4 regions of the Streptomyces sp. MNU89 genome follow, and region 2 is predicted to be linked to each of the others. Evidence: riboswitches for the same ligand, from Rfam matches in the RefSeq annotation. Region 2 holds a riboswitch; each other region holds the start of a gene.
What was found. A riboswitch is a leader RNA that binds a small molecule or an ion and turns the genes downstream of it on or off. The one in region 2 is predicted to bind cobalamin.

Region 1 (4,183 bases), 2.3 Mb from region 2:
CGCCAGCGCGGCGAGCAGCAGGACGGAGCCGGTGACGAAGCGCCGGGACACGGGGGCACCGGTGACGAGGACACGGAGCGTCCCGTCGTAGCCGCGGCCCGCGAGTCCGTCCTGCATCCGCGCGGCGCGCGAGAAGGCGCGCAGGAAGACCGTCGCCCCCTGCCCGGCCAGCGAGCGCCAGGCGGCGGCGCGCGTGGTGTGGCCGAGGCGCGCTGCCTGGGCCTGCCGCACCTGCGCGAGGGTGTCCAGCAACAGGAAGGTGATGCGGTAGGTCACCAGCGCGACGTCGGTCACGGCGGGGGGCACGCCGGCCCGGGTGAGACGCGGCAGCAGATCCGACAGCGGTGTGGTGAAGGCGAACAGCAGGACGCCCAGCGAGGCGGCCGAGGTGCGCAGCAGCAGCTGCCCGGCCTGCGCGGGGCCGTCCGGTGCGAGGGACAGCAGGCCGCGCTCCCCGCCCAGTTGGACGAGGAGCGGCAGCGCGCCGGTGACGCAGAAGCCGAGCGGCACCCGGTACGCCCGCCAGAGCCGGCGCGGCGGCACCCGGGCCGGGCCGAGCAGTGCGGTGAGCGCGGCGGCGGCGATGAGCGGCGCGCCCGGCCAGGGCGGCAGGCTCACCGCCAGGACGGTCAGGCCGAGGGCGAGGACCGCCTTGTCCAGGGGGTGGCGGCGGCGCCAGCAACTGCTGTGCGCCGCCGCGTCGATGGGCAGCACGCGGGACTACGCGGCCGGGCGGCCGCCGGGACCGGACGGCCCCCCGCCACCCCGTTCGCCGGACGCGGGCGCCGGGGTGTCCCCGGCAACGTCCGGGGCCCCGCCGGCCGGTGGCGCCTCCGCGGCCGCCCTCGCGTCAGGGGCCGCACCTCCCACGGAGTCCCCGGTACCCGCCGTCTCGGCCTTGCCCGCCGCGGCCGTGCCGGGACCGGCCGTTCCCGGCGTTCTCGCGGCGGCCCGTGCCTCCCCCTGCCGGCGTCCTCGGCGCAGCCCGAGGCAGTAGGCCAGCACCCCGGCGCCGATCGCGGCCTGGAGGGCGAAGAGCGCCGACTCCACTTCCGCCGACGGGGGTTCGTAGAGCGGGGCGAACCAGGGTTCGTAGCCCGGCCGGAGTTCCTCGACCGCCGTCTCGGCCTGCGCGTCACTGCCGGTGAAGGGCTCCTCCATGCCGTCGCCGAGTCCCAGGACGAGCGGGAGGGCGGCCAGGACGGCGACAACGGCCAGCAGCAGCAGGTTGGTCCGGGTGTTCCGGCTCATCGGGTCACCGCCTCCTGGGACCGCTCCGGCCGGCGGCCGCCGGCGGCCGTCCGCACGCCGAGCCGGGCCAGGATGGTCCCGTCGGCCTGGCTCAGCAGCCGGATCACCAGCACGGTGAGGATGCCCTCGCTGACGGCGAGGGGGATCTGGGTGACGGCGAAGACGGAGCCGAACTTGGCCAGGGCACCGGGCAGTCCGGTGGCCGGGTCCGGGAACGCCAGAGCGAGCTGGACACTGGTGACGCAGTAGGTGCTCAGATCGGCGGTGAAGGCACCGGCGAACACGGCGGCGGCGAGCGGCGCGCCGAGTCCCCTCACCAGCCGGTAGGCGGCGTACCCGGCCCACGGGCCCACCACGGCCATGGAGAAGACGTTGGCGCCCAGGGTGGTGAGCCCGCCGTGCGCCAGCAGCAGGGCCTGGAAGAGCAGGGTGATGGTGCCGAGCACCGCCATGACCGGCGGCCGGAACAGGATGGCACCGAGCCCGGTGCCGGTGGGGTGTGAGCAACTTCCCGTGACGGAGGGGATCTTCAGCGCGGACAGGACGAAGGTGAAGGCACCGGAGGCACCGAGCAGCAGGGTGTTCTCCGGATTCTTCCTCACCTCGCGGCTCAGCGACCGTACGCCGTGGAGAACGAAGGGGGCGGCGGCGGCGCTCCAGGCGACCGCGTGCCAGGGGGGCAGGTAGCCCTCGGCTATATGCATGGGAAAGCGGACCTCTCCAGCACCTCGTGGATGGACGACGCGCCCTGGCCGGTCTCCTGGCTTACGGGTCATGCCGCCCGGACTCCGCCTTCCCGGGTGCCGCGGCGCTCCGCGGCATCCCAGTGGCTCCCAGAGGGTGGAACCGGACTTCCCGATCACAGTGGCGAGGGCCGCACCGGTTCTTCACCGGTTTCCCGTGCACCAAGGCCCTGTGACAGTAGTGCGCCGCGCGTGAGGAGGACAAGCCGATCACCCTGCGGTACATCCCACACCGGACGGCGCACGGAAGCACGGCGGCACCCGGCTCCGAGGTTCGGGGCGCCGGGGCAGCGGGGGCGCCGGCGCCCTTCGAACGGGCGGCAGCCGGAGGGATCCGCCCCGTTTCACGCTCTTTGCCCCGGATACCCGTCCGGCGTCGGCGGGCCCTGCCCGCACTACCGAGGAGGTGACGGCCATGCCGGAGCCCGGCAGCAAGAAGTACGACCGGAAACGGGCGAAGCTGCGCAAGGAGGCCGAGGACAGCGGAGTGCCCGACCAGCAGGCCACCAAGGCGGCGGACAAGACCCTCCAGAAGGACCCGTCCATGCGCAGCCGGGGCCCGCGGACCACGCGCGGCATCGGACCCAAGGGGGAACGGCCGGAGAGCCTCGGCTGACGGCCGCGGACCCGGCGGCGGACAGCCGCGGGCGGCACCGCGGCGGCCAGCGGAACGGCGGCGGGCCCGGTCCCGGCGGACTGCCTCCGCCGGGACCGGGCCCTTTCTCACACCCGGGTGTGAAGAGGTGCGGTCACCCCTTCGCCATACGGGCCTTCCTGCTGTTGGTCAGCGGGTGGTGGTGACGGTCGACGTCCTTGCACCACTTCACATAACCGTGAACGTGCACGTACTTCCCGCTCACCCAGGCTTCCTTGTGCCGCAGGTGGTACCAGATGGGGTCGCCGTGGATCAGCTGGGCGCGCACCTTGCACTTGATGCCGACCTTGTCATGCCGGTGGAGCTGGCCCACCACCGAGGAGTCGGTGCTGGGGTACTGCCGCTCGTTGAGCGTCCCGGCCTTGACGACCCCGTACGGCTTGTGCGGATGGTTCTGCGAGTCGGCCTGGACGGATGTCGCGCCGAGCAGCGAACCGCCGACCAGAACGGCCGAGGCGGCGGCACCGGCCGCGAGTCCCGCGGAGCGGGACCTGAGCGTGTGGAACATGGGCAACTCCTGTTCTGCCAGGAATGTGACAAGGCGTCGCTTTCCGTTCGCACCGGGCATGAAACCAAAAAGGGGGCAAGGTCCCCCTCGGGGGCGATACCGGTCAACACCCGGGCGACGTCTCGTCACCAACCCGTAAGCAGAACGTGGTTGAGAAAGAGCGCTGTCGCCGCTTGGAGCAGCAGCCAGCGGCGGTGGTGGCGGGCCGGGAGGAGGGCGGCGGCCGGGAGGAGCCAGAGGGCGAAGGGCAGCCAGATCCGTTCCGTCTCGGCCTTGCTCATCCCGGAGAGGTCGGCCGCCGCGATCATGCAGAGGCCCGCGAGGGCGAGGAGCACGACACCGCAGGCGTCCAGCGAGCGCCCCGACCGCAGCCGGCGGACCGTCTCGGCGGTGCCGGCCAGGGCGCGGCGCAGCCCGGCGACGGAAGCGGCCCCGGCGATGATCACGGCGTTGGCTAGGTTGCCGAAGAACCAGTAGCTGTACGGGCGGATCCGGGCCACCCCCTGGTAGTAGCGGGTGACCAGCAGGTCGTAGCCCTCGTACCACCAGAAGCCGGCGGCGGTGAACGCGGCGGTGACGGCGGCCACGCCGGCGAGTGCGGGGAGCAGGGGGCGCACGGTCCGGCCGTGCAGCAGGACGGCGGTCGCGGGGATCACCATCAGCACCAGCCCGTACGAGAGATGGACGGTGAGGCCGAGCAGCAGCCCTGCGGCCAGCGCGGTGGCCGCCGGACGGCGTGCCGCCGGACGGCACGCCAGAGCGAGCAGGGCGATCCCCCAGGCGGCGACGGCCGAGAAGTAGGCGTCCGCGGAGACGCCCGCCCACACCGCCGCCGGGGCGAGCACGGCGAACGGCGCGGCCCGGCGCGCCCACCGCTCCCCCGCCACGGCACGCAGCGTCACCAGGACGGCCGCGGCGGCCGAGCTGCCCGCGATCAGCACCCACACGGCGGCCCAGGCGCCGCCGCCGAGCCCGATGCGGTCGAGGCCGACGAAGGTGAGCACGGCGCCCGGCGGGTGGCCCGCC
Region 2 (4,183 bases):
CATGGGCTTCTACCTGCGGGTGCTGCGCCCGGGCCGGGTGACCGAGGTGTCGGTCATCGGTGTGGCGCTGCTGCTGCTCGCGATCATCTCCGGCAGCTGGGTCGCCGAGTCCTCGTGGGCGGAGACCTTCACCCTGCAGCCCGGCACCCTGGTGATCTGGCTCGTGGTCTACGGCTTCTTCGCCTCGGTCCTGCCGGTGTGGATGCTGCTGGCCCCGCGTGACTACCTGTCCACCTTCATGAAGATCGGCACGATCGTCCTGCTGGCCCTCGGGGTGGCGTTCGCCCTGCCGACCCTGAAGATGCCCGCGGTCACCGAGTTCGCGAGCTCGGGCGCCGGACCGGTCTTCGCCGGCTCGCTCTTCCCGTTCGTCTTCATCACCATCGCCTGCGGCGCGCTCTCCGGCTTCCACGCCCTGGTCTCCTCGGGCACCACCCCGAAGATGATCCAGAAGGAGACCCAGGTCCGCATGATCGGCTACGGCTCCATGCTGATGGAGTCCTTCGTGGCGATCATGGCCCTGGTGGCCGCGTCCATCATCGACCCCGGCCTCTACTTCGCGATGAACTCACCGGCCGGCCTGATCGGCGACTCGGTGCAGTCCGCCTCCGAGGCGGTCGCGAACCTCGGCTACACCATCTCCCCCGGTGATCTGGCCGCGGCCGCCGCGGCGGTGGAGGAGGACTCCCTGCTGTCGCGGACCGGCGGCGCCCCGACACTGGCCGTCGGTATGGCGGAGATCTTCTCCTCGGTCTTCGGCGGCGCCGGGATGAAGGCCTTCTGGTACCACTTCGCCATCATGTTCGAGGCGCTGTTCATCCTCACCACGGTGGACGCCGGTACCCGCGTCGGCCGGTTCATGCTCCAGGACATGCTCGGCAACGTCTACAAGCCCTTCCGGGACGTCAGCTGGAAGCCGGGTGCCTGGATCGCGAGCGCGGTCGTCGTCGGCCTCTGGGGCTACTTCCTCTGGGTCGGCGTCCACGACCCGCTGGGCGGCATCTACCAGCTCTTCCCGCTGTTCGGTATCGCCAACCAGCTGCTGGCGGCCGTCGCGCTGGCCGTCGCCACCACGCTGCTCATCAAGTCCGGACGGCTCAAGTGGGCCTGGGTCACCGGTATCCCGCTGGCCTGGGACGTCGTGGTGACCTTCACGGCGAGCTGGCAGAAGATCTTCTCGGGTGACCCGAAGATCGGCTTCTTCACACAGCGCTCCATATACCAGGAGGCCATCGAGGACGGCAAGGTGCTGCCGCCCGCCAAGGACATGGGCGACATGCACACCGTCGTCACCAACGCGACGGTGGACGGCGTCCTCTCCGTCCTCTTCCTCCTGCTGGTCGTCGTGGTGCTCGTCGACGCCGGGCGGGTATGCGTCAAGGCGATCCGCAATCCCGCGCAGGCCAAACTGGAGGAGGTGCCCTACGTGGAGTCGAAGCTCGTGGCCCCGGCCGCCCTGTGGCTCACCAAGGAGGAGAAGGCCGAACTCGTCGCGGCCGGTGCCGGCGCGGACGGCAAGGAGAGCACCGGCACGGGGAGTTCCTCGTGAGCCCCGCGCTGAGGGAGAAGGCCGCCAGGATCCGCTTCCTCTGGCGGGAGGCGACCGGGGAGGCCACCTACGACCGGTACGTCGCCCACGCACGGAAGTGTGATCCGGACGCAAAGGTGTTGAGCCGCCGCGAGTTCGAGAAGCAGCGCGTGGACGGCCGTGAGGCCGACCCCCGCGAGGGCTTCCGCTGCTGCTGACGCCCCCGCTCCGGCCGAACCGCCCGAACCGCCCGATGGCCCCGGCCCCGCGCCGGGGCCATCGGCGTGCCCGGGCGCGCCGGGGTGCGCCCCGGGCTGCCGGCCGCACGCCGCTCCGGTGCGCGGAGGACTTTTCCGGGATCCCGAATGGGAACACCCGCCCTTCCCGGCGGCCCGGTTCCCGCTCACCGCGCGCTCCGGGGGCGGCCTCGGACGTGTTCCCCTGCAAAGCGCCCCCGTGCGCCGGGATACACAACATCTAGTGCCGCTCGCGGAAAGCGACACAAGATGTATGCTCATGCTCGCTGACGCGCCAGGGGAATCCGGTGCGAATCCTGAACTGTCCCGCAACGGTGTGAAGGCGGCTTTCGCCTGCCTTCGAGTCCGAGCGCCTGCCGTCGGCCACGTCCGGCTCGACCGAGCCGGCGTCGATTCCGTCCGGGCTCCGGGGATTGGGCCGGTGGACGTCGCGCTGTCTCCTGCCCCCTCCGGGCGCACGGGGACCGCACGCGCCCCGCGCTCCGTCACCGCGGCCCTGCCGAGCGAGGGAGAGTTCTCCGTGACCATCGCGCCCGCCGATCCCGCATCAGCCGACAGCGGCGGCACAGCGACCGCCGGCCGGGACGCCCCCGGTACCGCGCTGCTGCGCCTCCTCACCGGGCTGACGGCCGATCTGCCCGCCGCCGACCCGGGCCGGGTGGCCGCCGCCGTGCTGCGCGGCCGCGAACCCGGCGCGGACGAGGCCGCGTTGCGCGAGCTCGCGACGGAGGCCGCGGCCGGGCTGATCTCCGAGGACCCGGTGTACTCGCGACTGGCGGCCCGGCTCCTCAGCCGTGCCATCGCGGACGAGGCGGCCGGCCAGGGCGCGGTCTCCTTCCCGGACTCGATCGCGGCCGGCCACCGGGAAGGCCTGATCGCCGACCGCACCGCCGCCTTCGTACGCGAGCACGCGGCGCGGCTGAACACCCTGGTGGAGATGTCGCTCGCCGACGGCGCCGACGACCGCTTCGGCTACTTCGGGCTGCGGACCCTGCACAGCCGCTACCTGCTGCGCCATCCGGTGAGCCGGCAGGTCATCGAGACCCCGCAGTACTTCCTGCTCCGGGTTGCCTGCGGGCTGGCCGCGGACGACTCGCCCGCGGCCGTGGACGAGGTCGCCTCGCTCCACCGGCTGATGAGCCGCCTGGACTACCTCCCCAGCTCCCCCACCCTCTTCAACTCCGGCACCCGGCACCCGCAGATGTCCTCCTGCTATCTGCTGGACTCCCCGCTCGACGAGCTGGACTCCCTCTACGAGCGCTACCACCAGGTCGCCCGGCTCTCCAAGCACGCGGGCGGCATCGGCCTGCCGTTCAGCCGGATCCGCTCCCGGGGCGCCCTGATCCGCGGCACCAACGGCCACTCCGGCGGGATCGTCCCCTTCCTGCGCACGCTCGACTCCTCCGTCGCCGCCGTCAACCAGGGCGGCCGGCGGAAGGGAGCGGCCTGCGTCTACCTGGAGCCCTGGCACGCCGACATCGAGGAGTTCCTGGAGCTGCGGGACAACACCGGCGAGGAGGCCCGCCGCACGCACAATCTCAATCTGGCCAACTGGATCCCGGACGAGTTCATGCGCCGGGTGGAGGCCGACGCCGAGTGGTCGCTCTTCTCCCCCTCCGACGTGCCCGCGCTGCCGGACCTGTGGGGCGCCGAGTTCGACGCGGCCTACCGCCGGGCCGAGGAGGCCGGGCTCGCCGTCCGGCGGCTGCCCGCACGGCAGTTGTACGCCCGGATGATGCGCACGCTCGCGCAGACCGGCAACGGCTGGATGACGTTCAAGGACGCCGCCAACCGGACCGCGAACCAGACCGCCGAGCCCGGCAAGGTCGTCCACTCCTCGAATCTCTGCACCGAGATCCTGGAGGTCACGGACGACGGGGAGACCGCCGTCTGCAATCTCGGGTCGGTCAACCTCGCGGCCCATGTCGCGGCGGACGCCGGTACCGGTGAGGCCGCGGTGGCGGAGGCGATGGACTGGGAGCGGCTGGACGCCACCGTCCGCACCGCCGTGGCCTTCCTCGACCGGGTCGTGGACATCAACTTCTACCCCACCCCGCAGGCCGCCGCCTCCAACCGGCGCTGGCGCCCGGTCGGACTCGGGGTGATGGGGCTGCAGGACGTCTTCTTCCGGCTGCGGCTGCCGTTCGACTCCCCCGCGGCGGCCCGGCTCTCCACCGAGATCTCCGAGCGGATCATGCTCGCGGCCTACGAGACCTCCTGCGATCTCGCCGGACGGCACGGTCCGCACCCGGCCTGGTCCTCCACCCGCGCCTCGCGCGGCGTGCTCCACCCCGACCACTACGGCGTCCGGCCCCGGTGGCCGGAGCGGTGGGAGGCGCTGCGGGCCCGGATCGCCACCACGGGGCTGCGCAACTCCCTGCTGCTCGCCATCGCCCCG
Region 3 (4,183 bases), 1.7 Mb from region 2:
GGCCGGGCAGGCCGGGGGCGGCGCCGGGGCCGGAGGCGCCCACGCGCTGCCACGGGCCTCCGGGGCGCGGCGGACGGCCCCGGCTCCGGGGTCTCCACCCCGGTCCCGGCCGCTTCCGCCGTCCCGGCCGTCCCGCTCGTCTCCGCCGCGTCCTCCGTTTCCGCCGCCCGTGTCCGGGCGGTGCCCGCGCGGCTGCCGGCGAAGAGGGCACCCATCCAGGCCCCGGCCCGCTCGGGGAGGGCGGCGGCGGGGAGGGGCAGCTTTCCGGTACCGGTCAGCTCGGACAGGGGCGGGACGGCGGCGCGGTGGCGGCTGGAGCGCCGCTGGGGCAGTCCCGGACCGCCCGTGGCGGCGGACGGCGGTACGGGGACGGTGCCGGCGACGGCCGTCGCGCCGGCCGGCACGGTGCCGCCCCCGGCGTGCGCGGTCTCGCCGGCCGAGGGGCGCCGGGAGGCGGGCACGGCGGGCGGCTCCAGGGTCTGCAGCAGGGTGCCCGGCACCAGGACCACCGCGCGGACCCCGCCGTACGGGGAGGGCAGCAGGTCGACCTTGAGCCGGTGCCGCTCGGCGTACCGGCCGACGACCGCGAGCCCCGTCTGCGGGATCTCGCCGAGGTCGGCGAAGCCCAGCAGCCGGCGCCCGGCGGCGATCTCCCGCGCCTGTTCGAGGGCGTACTCGTCCATGCCGAGACCGGCGTCGTCGATCTCGATGACGGCGCCGCGGGTCACGGTGCGGACGGTCACCTCGACGTGGGTGGTCGGCGGCGCACACTGGGTGGCGTTGGCGAGGAGCTCCGCCACGACGTGCACCAGGGGTTCCACGACGGTCGCCACCGCCGCGATGTCCTGGTCGCCGCAGACCTTGACGCGCTGGTAGGACACGATCCGGGAGGCCCCCGCGCGAACCACGTCCACCAGCGCGTGCGGCTTCTGCCACTGCTGCCCCGGCCACTCGCCGCACAGCACCGCGAGACTCTGCGCGATCCGGGCCTGCTGCGCGGCGGCGTGGTCGCCGCGCATGCTCGCCTCCAGGACGTCCGGGTGGGCGGAGTGGCGGGCCTCCAGGGCGGCCATCTCCTCCTGGATGCGGTGCGAGGACGCCTGCACCCGGCGGGCGAGGGCCACGACGACCAGGCGCAGCGACTCCTCCCGTTCGCGGACGGTCCGCACGGCGGCGGTGGCGGCCGCCAGCACCCGCTCGTACTCCCGGGCCGTGCCCGGGTGGCTCTCCGCGGGCTGCGGGACCGGTACCGGTTCGCCCGCCAGGGCGGCGGGGAGCCGGACGTCGGCGAGGTGCCGGACCGTTTCCTCCCGCCGGGCGTCCTGGTGGGTGCAGAACTCACGCCACTCGGTGTCGTGCCGTGCGGCCTCCTCCCGTGCGGCCAGCGTCTCGCGCTCGCAGGCGCGCAGCGCGCTCTGCAGCCGCTCGAAGAGACCGACCAGCAGGGCCGCGGTGAGGACGTGGCAGGCCACGGCCCAGCCGGCGCCCACCCCGCCCAGCGCCCACGGGTCCGTGACCGCGACGGCGGCCAGGAGCATCGCGGCCGGGCGGACGAAGCGGCGGCGGAACGTGGAGGAAGCGATCGAGGGTCGAACCATGGCACACCTTGGGAAGGGACGGACGGCGGATGACGGAGGCCCGCACGCGGGGCGAGGCCCCCGGTATGAGGTCTGCCGCCGGGCGGCGGCCGCGTCGTCCGGCCGCCCGGCCGTCCTGGCGTCCGGGCGCCGCCGTGCCGCGGACGGCGGGGCCCGGAGCCGCCGGGCGGCGCTCCGCGGCCCTCTTTCTACCGGCCGGGGCCGCCGCCGCGGGCCCGTTGTGCGCGGTACGGCACCGGGCACATCGATTCGAGGGGTACGCCGGGCAGGCCCGGCCGGGCCGACGCGGGCGCCCGTGGCCGGGAAACGGGCGGGGAGGGAGGCCGGAACGGCGGGAGTCTCGGGTCCACGGGACGGAGCATAGACCCATGTATAAGCCATGCATTTCTTAATATCGCAGCTCAGAGCGGGTGTCGCACAGAAGAACGGAGGCCGTCGCACACCCGCCCGCACCGATGCGGGAGGATGCTGCCCAACGAGGCGACGGGAACCAGGAAGCCGGTGCGAATCCGGCGCGGTCCCGCCACTGTGACCGGGGAGCGAACCCCATCCGAGCCACGGCCCCCGCGGGCCGGAAGGCCGGGGCGAGCGCCGATCCGGCAGCCAGGAGACTGGCCCGTCGCCGATCCGCCGCACCCGGGGCGAGGACACCCCAGGAAGAGGTTCGCGATGAGCGACGACGACGTGCCGTGCCCCGGCGCGGGCCGCACGCCGGACACCGTCACCGTGGTCGGCATCGGCGCCGACGGCTGGGACGGGCTCGGGCGGGACGCCCGGGAGGCGCTGCACCGCGCCGGGACCGTCATCGGCGGCCCCCGCCAGCTCGCCCTGCTGCCGCCCGGCTGCACGGCGGAACGGGTGCCCTGGCCGTCACCGCTGCGCCCCGCCGTGCCCCGGCTGCTCGCCGAGCACGCCGGGCGGCGGGTGGCCGTCCTGGCCAGCGGCGACCCGATGTTCCACGGCATCGGGCGGACCCTGGCCGCGGCCGTCGGCGCGGAGCGGCTGCGGGTGCTGCCCCACGCCTCCTCGGTGTCGTACGCCTGTGCCCGGCTGGGCTGGGCGGTGGAGGACACCGAGGTGGTCAGCCTGGTGGGCCGGCCCGCCGCCGCTCTGGCCGCCGCCCTGCACGCGCGCCGGCGGCTGCTCGTCCTGAGCGCGGGCGCCGGGACCCCGGGTGAGGTGGCGGCACTGCTGTGCGACCGCGGCTACGGGCCGAGCCGGATGACCGTGCTCGAACAGCTGGGCGGCGGCGCGCGGGAACGCCGGTTCGAGGGCACCGCCGCCGGCTGGCCGCATCCGCCGGGCGATCCGCTGAACGTCGTCGCCGTCGAGTGCCGGCCCGGGCCGGGCGGCCACCGGCTGTCCGCGGTCCCGGGGCTCCCGGACGAGGCGTACGAGCACGACGGGCAGCTCACCAAGCGCCGTGTGCGGGCGGCCACGCTGGCCGCGCTCGCCCCGGCACCGGGCGAACTGCTGTGGGACATCGGCGGCGGCTCCGGCAGCATCGCGGTCGAGTGGATGCGCGCCGGACGCGGCTGCCGCGCGGTGAGCGTGGAGCGCGACCCCGTACGGGCCGCGCGCATCCGGCGTAACGCGGAGCGGCTCGGGGTGCCCGCGCTGCGGGTGGTCACCGGGGCCGCCCCGGAGGCCCTGGACGGACTCGCGGACGGGCCCGCGGACGGAAGACCCGCGGACGGGCGGGGGACCGGACTCGGGCCGCCCGACGCGGTGTTCGTCGGTGGCGGGCTCACCGCCCCCGGACTGCTGGAGGCGTGCTGGGCGGCGCTGCCCGCCGGAGGGCGGCTGGTCGCCAACACGGTGACGCTGGAGTCCGAGGCACTGCTGGCGGAGTGGTACCGCCGGCACGGCGGGGAGCTGGTGCGGATCGCCGTCTCCCGCGCCGTACCGGTCGGCGGGTTCACCGGCTGGCGGCAGGCGATGCCGGTCACGCAGTGGGCGGTGACCAAGCCGGGGAAGCGGGGGCCGGAGGAACAGCGGGCGGAGGAACAGCGGGCGCCGGCGGAGTGACGCGGGCGGACCGAACGTCAGCAGGGCGGCCACCGGCGGGGCCGGCGTCCGCGGAGCGCATGCCGGCCGGGAGGCCGGACCGAGGAGAAGAACGATGACGGTGTACTTCATCGGTGCCGGTCCCGGCGCCGCCGACCTGATCACCGTGCGCGGGCAGCGGCTGCTGGAGTCGTGCGCCGTCTGCCTGTACGCGGGCAGCCTGGTGCCGCGCGAACTGCTCGCCGCCTGCCCGCCGGACGCGCGGCTCGTGGACACGGCGCGGCTGAACCTGGACCAGATCACGGCGGAGCTGGCGGACGCGCACCGCGCGGGCCACGACGTGGCCCGGCTGCACTCCGGGGACCCCTCGGTGTTCAGCGCGGTCGCGGAGCAGATGCGGCGGCTGGACGCGGCCGGCGTGCCGTACGAGGTGGTGCCCGGCGTACCGGCGTTCGCCGCGGCGGCCGCGGCGCTGGGACGGGAGCTGACCGTGCCGGCCGTCGGCCAGACCGTGATCCTCACCCGCGTCGCCCAGCAGGCCACCCCGATGCCGGACGGCGAGGACCTGGCCACCCTGG
Region 4 (4,183 bases), 660 kb from region 2:
CGCAGCAGGCTGGACTTGCCGCTGCCGTTCGGTCCGACCAGGCCGATGACCTCTCCGGGCCGGGCGGTCAGGGAGACGTCCTCGACCAGGCGGTGCGCGCCGGCGGTGAGGGTGACCGTGTCGATGACGAGTTCGGTGCCGGTCATGCCCCTCCTCGGTCGGTGTTCCGGCGGGCGTCGCGGCGCATCAGCCACAGGAAGAACGGGCCGCCGCACAGGGCGGTGAGCACGCCGACGGGGATCTCCATGGGCGCGGCGACGACGCGGGCGGCGATGTCGGCCCAGATGAGGAAGACCGCGCCGCCGAGGGCCGCTGTCGGCAGGACGCGTCGGTGGTCGCCGCCGACGGCGAGGCGGACGATGTGCGGCAGCATCAGGCCGACGAAGCCGATCGGTCCGCACGCCGCGACGAGGATGCCGGTGACGAGGGAGAGCAGGACGAACATGCGGGCGCGGAAGCGTGCCACGTCCAGCCCCATCGTGGTCGCGGCCTCCTCGCCGGCGAGCAGGAGGTTCAGGTTGCGGGCCTGGACCATGAGGACGGCGATGCCCAGGGCCAAGGCGGCGCCGGGCAGCCACAGGGTGTCCCAGTTGACGCCGCCGAGGCCGCCGAGGGTCCAGGCGAGGACCGCGCGGGCCTCGTTGCCCCGGTCGGTGGTGAGCAGCAGTAGGTCCAGTACGGCGGTGAGCACAGCGGCGACGGCCACACCGGACAGGACCAGCCGGGTTGAGGTGATCCGGCCGCCGGTGCGGGCGGTGGTGTACACGAGCAGCAGCGCGCCGAGCGCGCCCGCGAAGGCGGCAGCCGACAGCGACAACGGCCCGAGCCACGTCACCCCGAACACGATCACCACCACGGCGCCCAGGGACGCCCCGGAGGAGACGCCGAGGAGGTAGGGCTCGGCGAGCGGGTTGCGGATCAGGGCCTGTAGAGCGGTTCCCACGACCGCCAGTCCGGCGCCGGCCACGGCCCCCAGAAGCACGCGCGGGGCGCGTACGTCCAGCACGATCGTCTCCCGCGCCCGCGACCAGTCCGGTTCCGTCCAGTCGGCGCCCAGCGCGTGCGTCACGATGCCCCACACCTGGCCGGGCGGCACCTGCACAGACCCGATGGCCAAGCCCGCGGTGGCGGAGACCCCCAGGGTGACGGCCAGGACGACGAGGGTGACGGTGAGACCGGCCCGGCCCGCCCGCCTGTCGCCCTCTCGCCGTCGTCGCACGGTCTGCTCGGTGCCGGCCTCGACGACCGGGGCCGTCACGCGAAGCTCTCGGGATGGATACCGCGGGCCAGGTCCTCGACCGCGTGGGCCGAGCGGATGCCGACCAGTGTCGCGGTCAGCGGCAGGACGACGAACCGCTTGTTCCTGACGGCGGGCACGTCCTTCAGGGCGGGCTGGGAGAGCAGGAACTTCTTCTTCTGCTCGACACTCCCGGCGTCGGCGTAGTCGTAGACGGCGATGACTTCGGGCTTGCGCGCGACGACCTGCTCCCAGGAGACGTCCCCGAAGACGTCGTCGAGGTCGGCGAAGACGTTCCTGCCGCCGGCCAGCCGGATCAGTTCGGTGCCCAGGCTCTTGCCGCCCGCGGTGAAGGCGGTCTTGTCGCCGCTGTCGTAGACGAAGACGCGCGTCCCGGGTTCGTCCTCGACCTTGGTGGCGGCCTTGTCGACGCGGTCGGTGAGGTCGGCGATCAGTTCGCCGGCCCGCTCCGGGACGCCGAAGATCCGGCCGATGGTGCGGATCTCGTCGTAGGTGTCCTTCATCGTCACCCGCCTCTTCCCGCAGTATTCGCGGTTGAGGTGGGTGTCGATACCGGCGTCGGCGAACGCCTTGCGGGAGCGGCCCTCGTTCTCGGCGAAGGCGCTGCCGTAGCCGCCGTAGACGAGGTCGGGCTCGGCTTCCAGGATCGTCTCGAACGACGGTTCCTTCCTCGCCAGCTGGGGGATCGCCTTGTAGTCCTTCTCCAGCTCGGGCAGGACCGCCGAGTCGGGGAAGGCGGTGCCGACCATACGATCCTGCAGGCCGAGGGCGAGCATGAGTTCCGCCGGGTGCTGGTGGATGGTGACAACGCGGGAAGGCGGCTTGTCGTACGTCGTCTTCACACCGCAGTTGTCGACGGTGACGGGGAAGCCCGCGGCCGGCGAGGCCGTTGCCTTGGCGTCCTCGGCGGTGTCCTGCGGCGAGCCGCAGCCGGCGGTCAGCAGGGCCGCCGACAGGGCGACGGCAGCGGCCGTCGCACGCAGGGCATGCCGCTTGTGGGCAGAGGTGGACAGCGGGGGACGGGGCGTACCGTCGTACACGTGAAGCCTCCTGGGGAGTCCGCGCTCCTCGGATCGGGCCCGCGACAGGCCAGTGTCCTGACTCCCGGATCGACGCCTCCCCCTGCCTTCCCGCGCCGTGGACGCAGTGGCGTGTAAAGGGGTGCACTCCCCGGTCACAGTGGCGGGACCGTGCCGGACTCGCACCGGCTTCCTGTCTCCCGTCGCGGTGATGACCCGCCGATACTACGGTCTGGCGAGAAGCGGCCAAAAGGGCGTGCGAAACCGCCCGAGCGCCCCTGCCCGGCCCTCACGCCTCGCGGACCGCCCGCAGCACCAGCCGCTCGGCGTTCTCGTCGTAGGGGCGGCCGTCGAAGCCACCGAAGATCTCCACCCGGCCGAACCCCGCCTCCTCCACATCCGCCGCAACTCGACCGCGCGGACGTCGCCTCGGCAATCCCGGTCACCTTGGCGACACTGCGGCACGTACTGGATGTACCTGCTCAGCCAGGCGTTCGGCCGGTCCGGTCTGCTGTGGGCCCGGGGCACGGTCATGCTCGGCCTGTTGCCGTCTGGGCCCCGCCCCGCCCGGCTGCCGGTCTCCCGGCAGGTCCTGGAACGCTGGCACCGCACTTCGTCATCGTCGTCCACGTCCTGAGCGTGTGGCACACCCTGCTGTACGGCACCAATCTGGTACGGCGAGTGGCCGCGCACCGTGCCGGGGCTGCTGCAACTTCCCGTCGCCGTGCTGCGCCTGCTGCGTCCCGCCCGGCGGGCCGAGCGACTGGGCGCACCGACGCGCCGCGAGGGCGTGTCGGTGCCGGGCTGGTTGGTGCGGGCCGTCGGCCGGATGGTCGCCGGGGCCGTCGTGGTGGGGCTGCTCATCGTGGTGGCCTCCGGCCACGACGGCGGCCGGGAACGCCCGGCCGAGCCGCCCGCTACGAGTCCGCACGCTCATGAGCCCGAATGATCCGGGCCGGCCGGTCGATGGGATGATGACCGGCGACAGGGCGACGACGGTCCGAGGAAGCCGGTGCGAATCCGGCGCGGTCCCGCCACTGTGATCGGTGAGCGAACCCCGTACGTGCCACGGCCCCGTGAGGGTGGGAAGGCCGGGGCGAGCTGCGACCCGAGAGCCAGGAGACTCACGTCGTCGCCTCCTCGAAGGACACCGGGGCGGATCTCCCCGGAGAGAGGGTGGTTCGGCGTGCCCGAGACAAGGGGCGGCGAGGCGTTCGGCGCCGAGGTGGATGCGCGACCGGCCGGCGGAGTGCCGTGCCGGGTCGTCGTGTGCCGGGACTGCTGCTGCGGCACCGCCAAGGTGACCGGTGTGGACCATGCGGCACAAACCGCACGCCTGCGTACCGAGGCGCCTGTGCGCATCTCCGCCTGCCTGGACGTGTGCGACCAGGCGAACGTCGTCGTCGTACAGCCCTCCTCCGCGGGCCGGGCCGCCGGAGCCCGTCCGGTGTGGCTGGGCCTGGTCAACGACCCGGACGCGACGGAGGACATCGCCGCCTGGGTACGGGCGGGCGGCCCCGGCGTCGCGTCCCGCCCGGACATCCTCGACCTGCACACCTTCACCCCGCCGCGCCGCCGCACGGCTTCCTGAGCACCGGCGAGCGCTACGGCTCAGAGGCAGCGGGACGACGCAGCGGGCGGGATGGTGCGGGCCGGGGAAGACGACGATGACCTTGCCGTCGTGCGACGGACGGGTGGGCCCGGATCCAGCTCTGACGGTGGTGAAAGGCCAGCTGGCGAATCGTCTGGTGCCGTGCCCTTGCCGGTGTCTTCGGTGGGAGCACGGCACCTGGACATGCACCGGTGTGTGGTGAGCACTGTGCCCGCGGTCACTCCCGGGCCGAGCCGGCTGAGAGAAGGTCCGCGAGTTCGTTCTCGGCCAGTTGCAGTGGGGCGAGGCGAGCGA

Region 1: linked by a shared signal. The riboswitch ahead of E4N63_RS00825 (energy-coupling factor ABC transporter permease) and the one ahead of E4N63_RS10540 (ribonucleoside-diphosphate reductase subunit alpha) in region 2 are both predicted to bind cobalamin.
Region 3: linked by a shared signal. The riboswitch ahead of cbiE (precorrin-6y C5,15-methyltransferase (decarboxylating) subunit CbiE) and the one ahead of E4N63_RS10540 (ribonucleoside-diphosphate reductase subunit alpha) in region 2 are both predicted to bind cobalamin.
Region 4: linked by a shared signal. The riboswitch ahead of E4N63_RS07815 (ABC transporter substrate-binding protein) and the one ahead of E4N63_RS10540 (ribonucleoside-diphosphate reductase subunit alpha) in region 2 are both predicted to bind cobalamin.

Annotation. Positions count from the first base shown of each region.
Region 1 is NZ_JAJKLL010000001.1:173,570-177,752, forward strand. It holds gene cbiQ (cobalt ECF transporter T component CbiQ) at 1-714, opposite strand, end outside; gene E4N63_RS00820 (energy-coupling factor ABC transporter substrate-binding protein) at 721-1,251, opposite strand; gene E4N63_RS00825 (energy-coupling factor ABC transporter permease) at 1,248-1,955, opposite strand; cobalamin riboswitch at 1,984-2,176, opposite strand; gene E4N63_RS00830 (hypothetical protein) at 2,410-2,610, shown strand; gene E4N63_RS00835 (SH3 domain-containing protein) at 2,744-3,157, opposite strand; gene E4N63_RS00840 (hypothetical protein) at 3,283-4,183, opposite strand, start outside.
Region 2 is NZ_JAJKLL010000001.1:2,492,085-2,496,267, forward strand. It holds gene E4N63_RS10530 (carbon starvation CstA family protein) at 1-1,549, shown strand, start outside; gene E4N63_RS10535 (YbdD/YjiX family protein) at 1,546-1,746, shown strand; cobalamin riboswitch at 2,029-2,161, shown strand; gene E4N63_RS10540 (ribonucleoside-diphosphate reductase subunit alpha) at 2,306-4,183, shown strand, end outside.
Region 3 is NZ_JAJKLL010000001.1:767,557-771,739, reverse strand. It holds gene E4N63_RS03355 (ATP-binding protein) at 1-1,598, opposite strand, end outside; cobalamin riboswitch at 2,087-2,212, shown strand; gene cbiE (precorrin-6y C5,15-methyltransferase (decarboxylating) subunit CbiE) at 2,268-3,626, shown strand; gene cobM (precorrin-4 C(11)-methyltransferase) at 3,721-4,183, shown strand, end outside.
Region 4 is NZ_JAJKLL010000001.1:1,827,597-1,831,779, reverse strand. It holds gene E4N63_RS07825 (ABC transporter ATP-binding protein) at 1-146, opposite strand, end outside; gene E4N63_RS07820 (FecCD family ABC transporter permease) at 143-1,258, opposite strand; gene E4N63_RS07815 (ABC transporter substrate-binding protein) at 1,255-2,298, opposite strand; cobalamin riboswitch at 2,328-2,512, opposite strand; gene E4N63_RS07810 (hypothetical protein) at 2,567-2,713, opposite strand; partial or broken gene E4N63_RS07805 (hypothetical protein) at 2,675-3,226, shown strand; cobalamin riboswitch at 3,280-3,403, shown strand; gene E4N63_RS07800 ((2Fe-2S) ferredoxin domain-containing protein) at 3,503-3,868, shown strand; gene E4N63_RS07795 (aldo/keto reductase) at 4,107-4,183, opposite strand, start outside.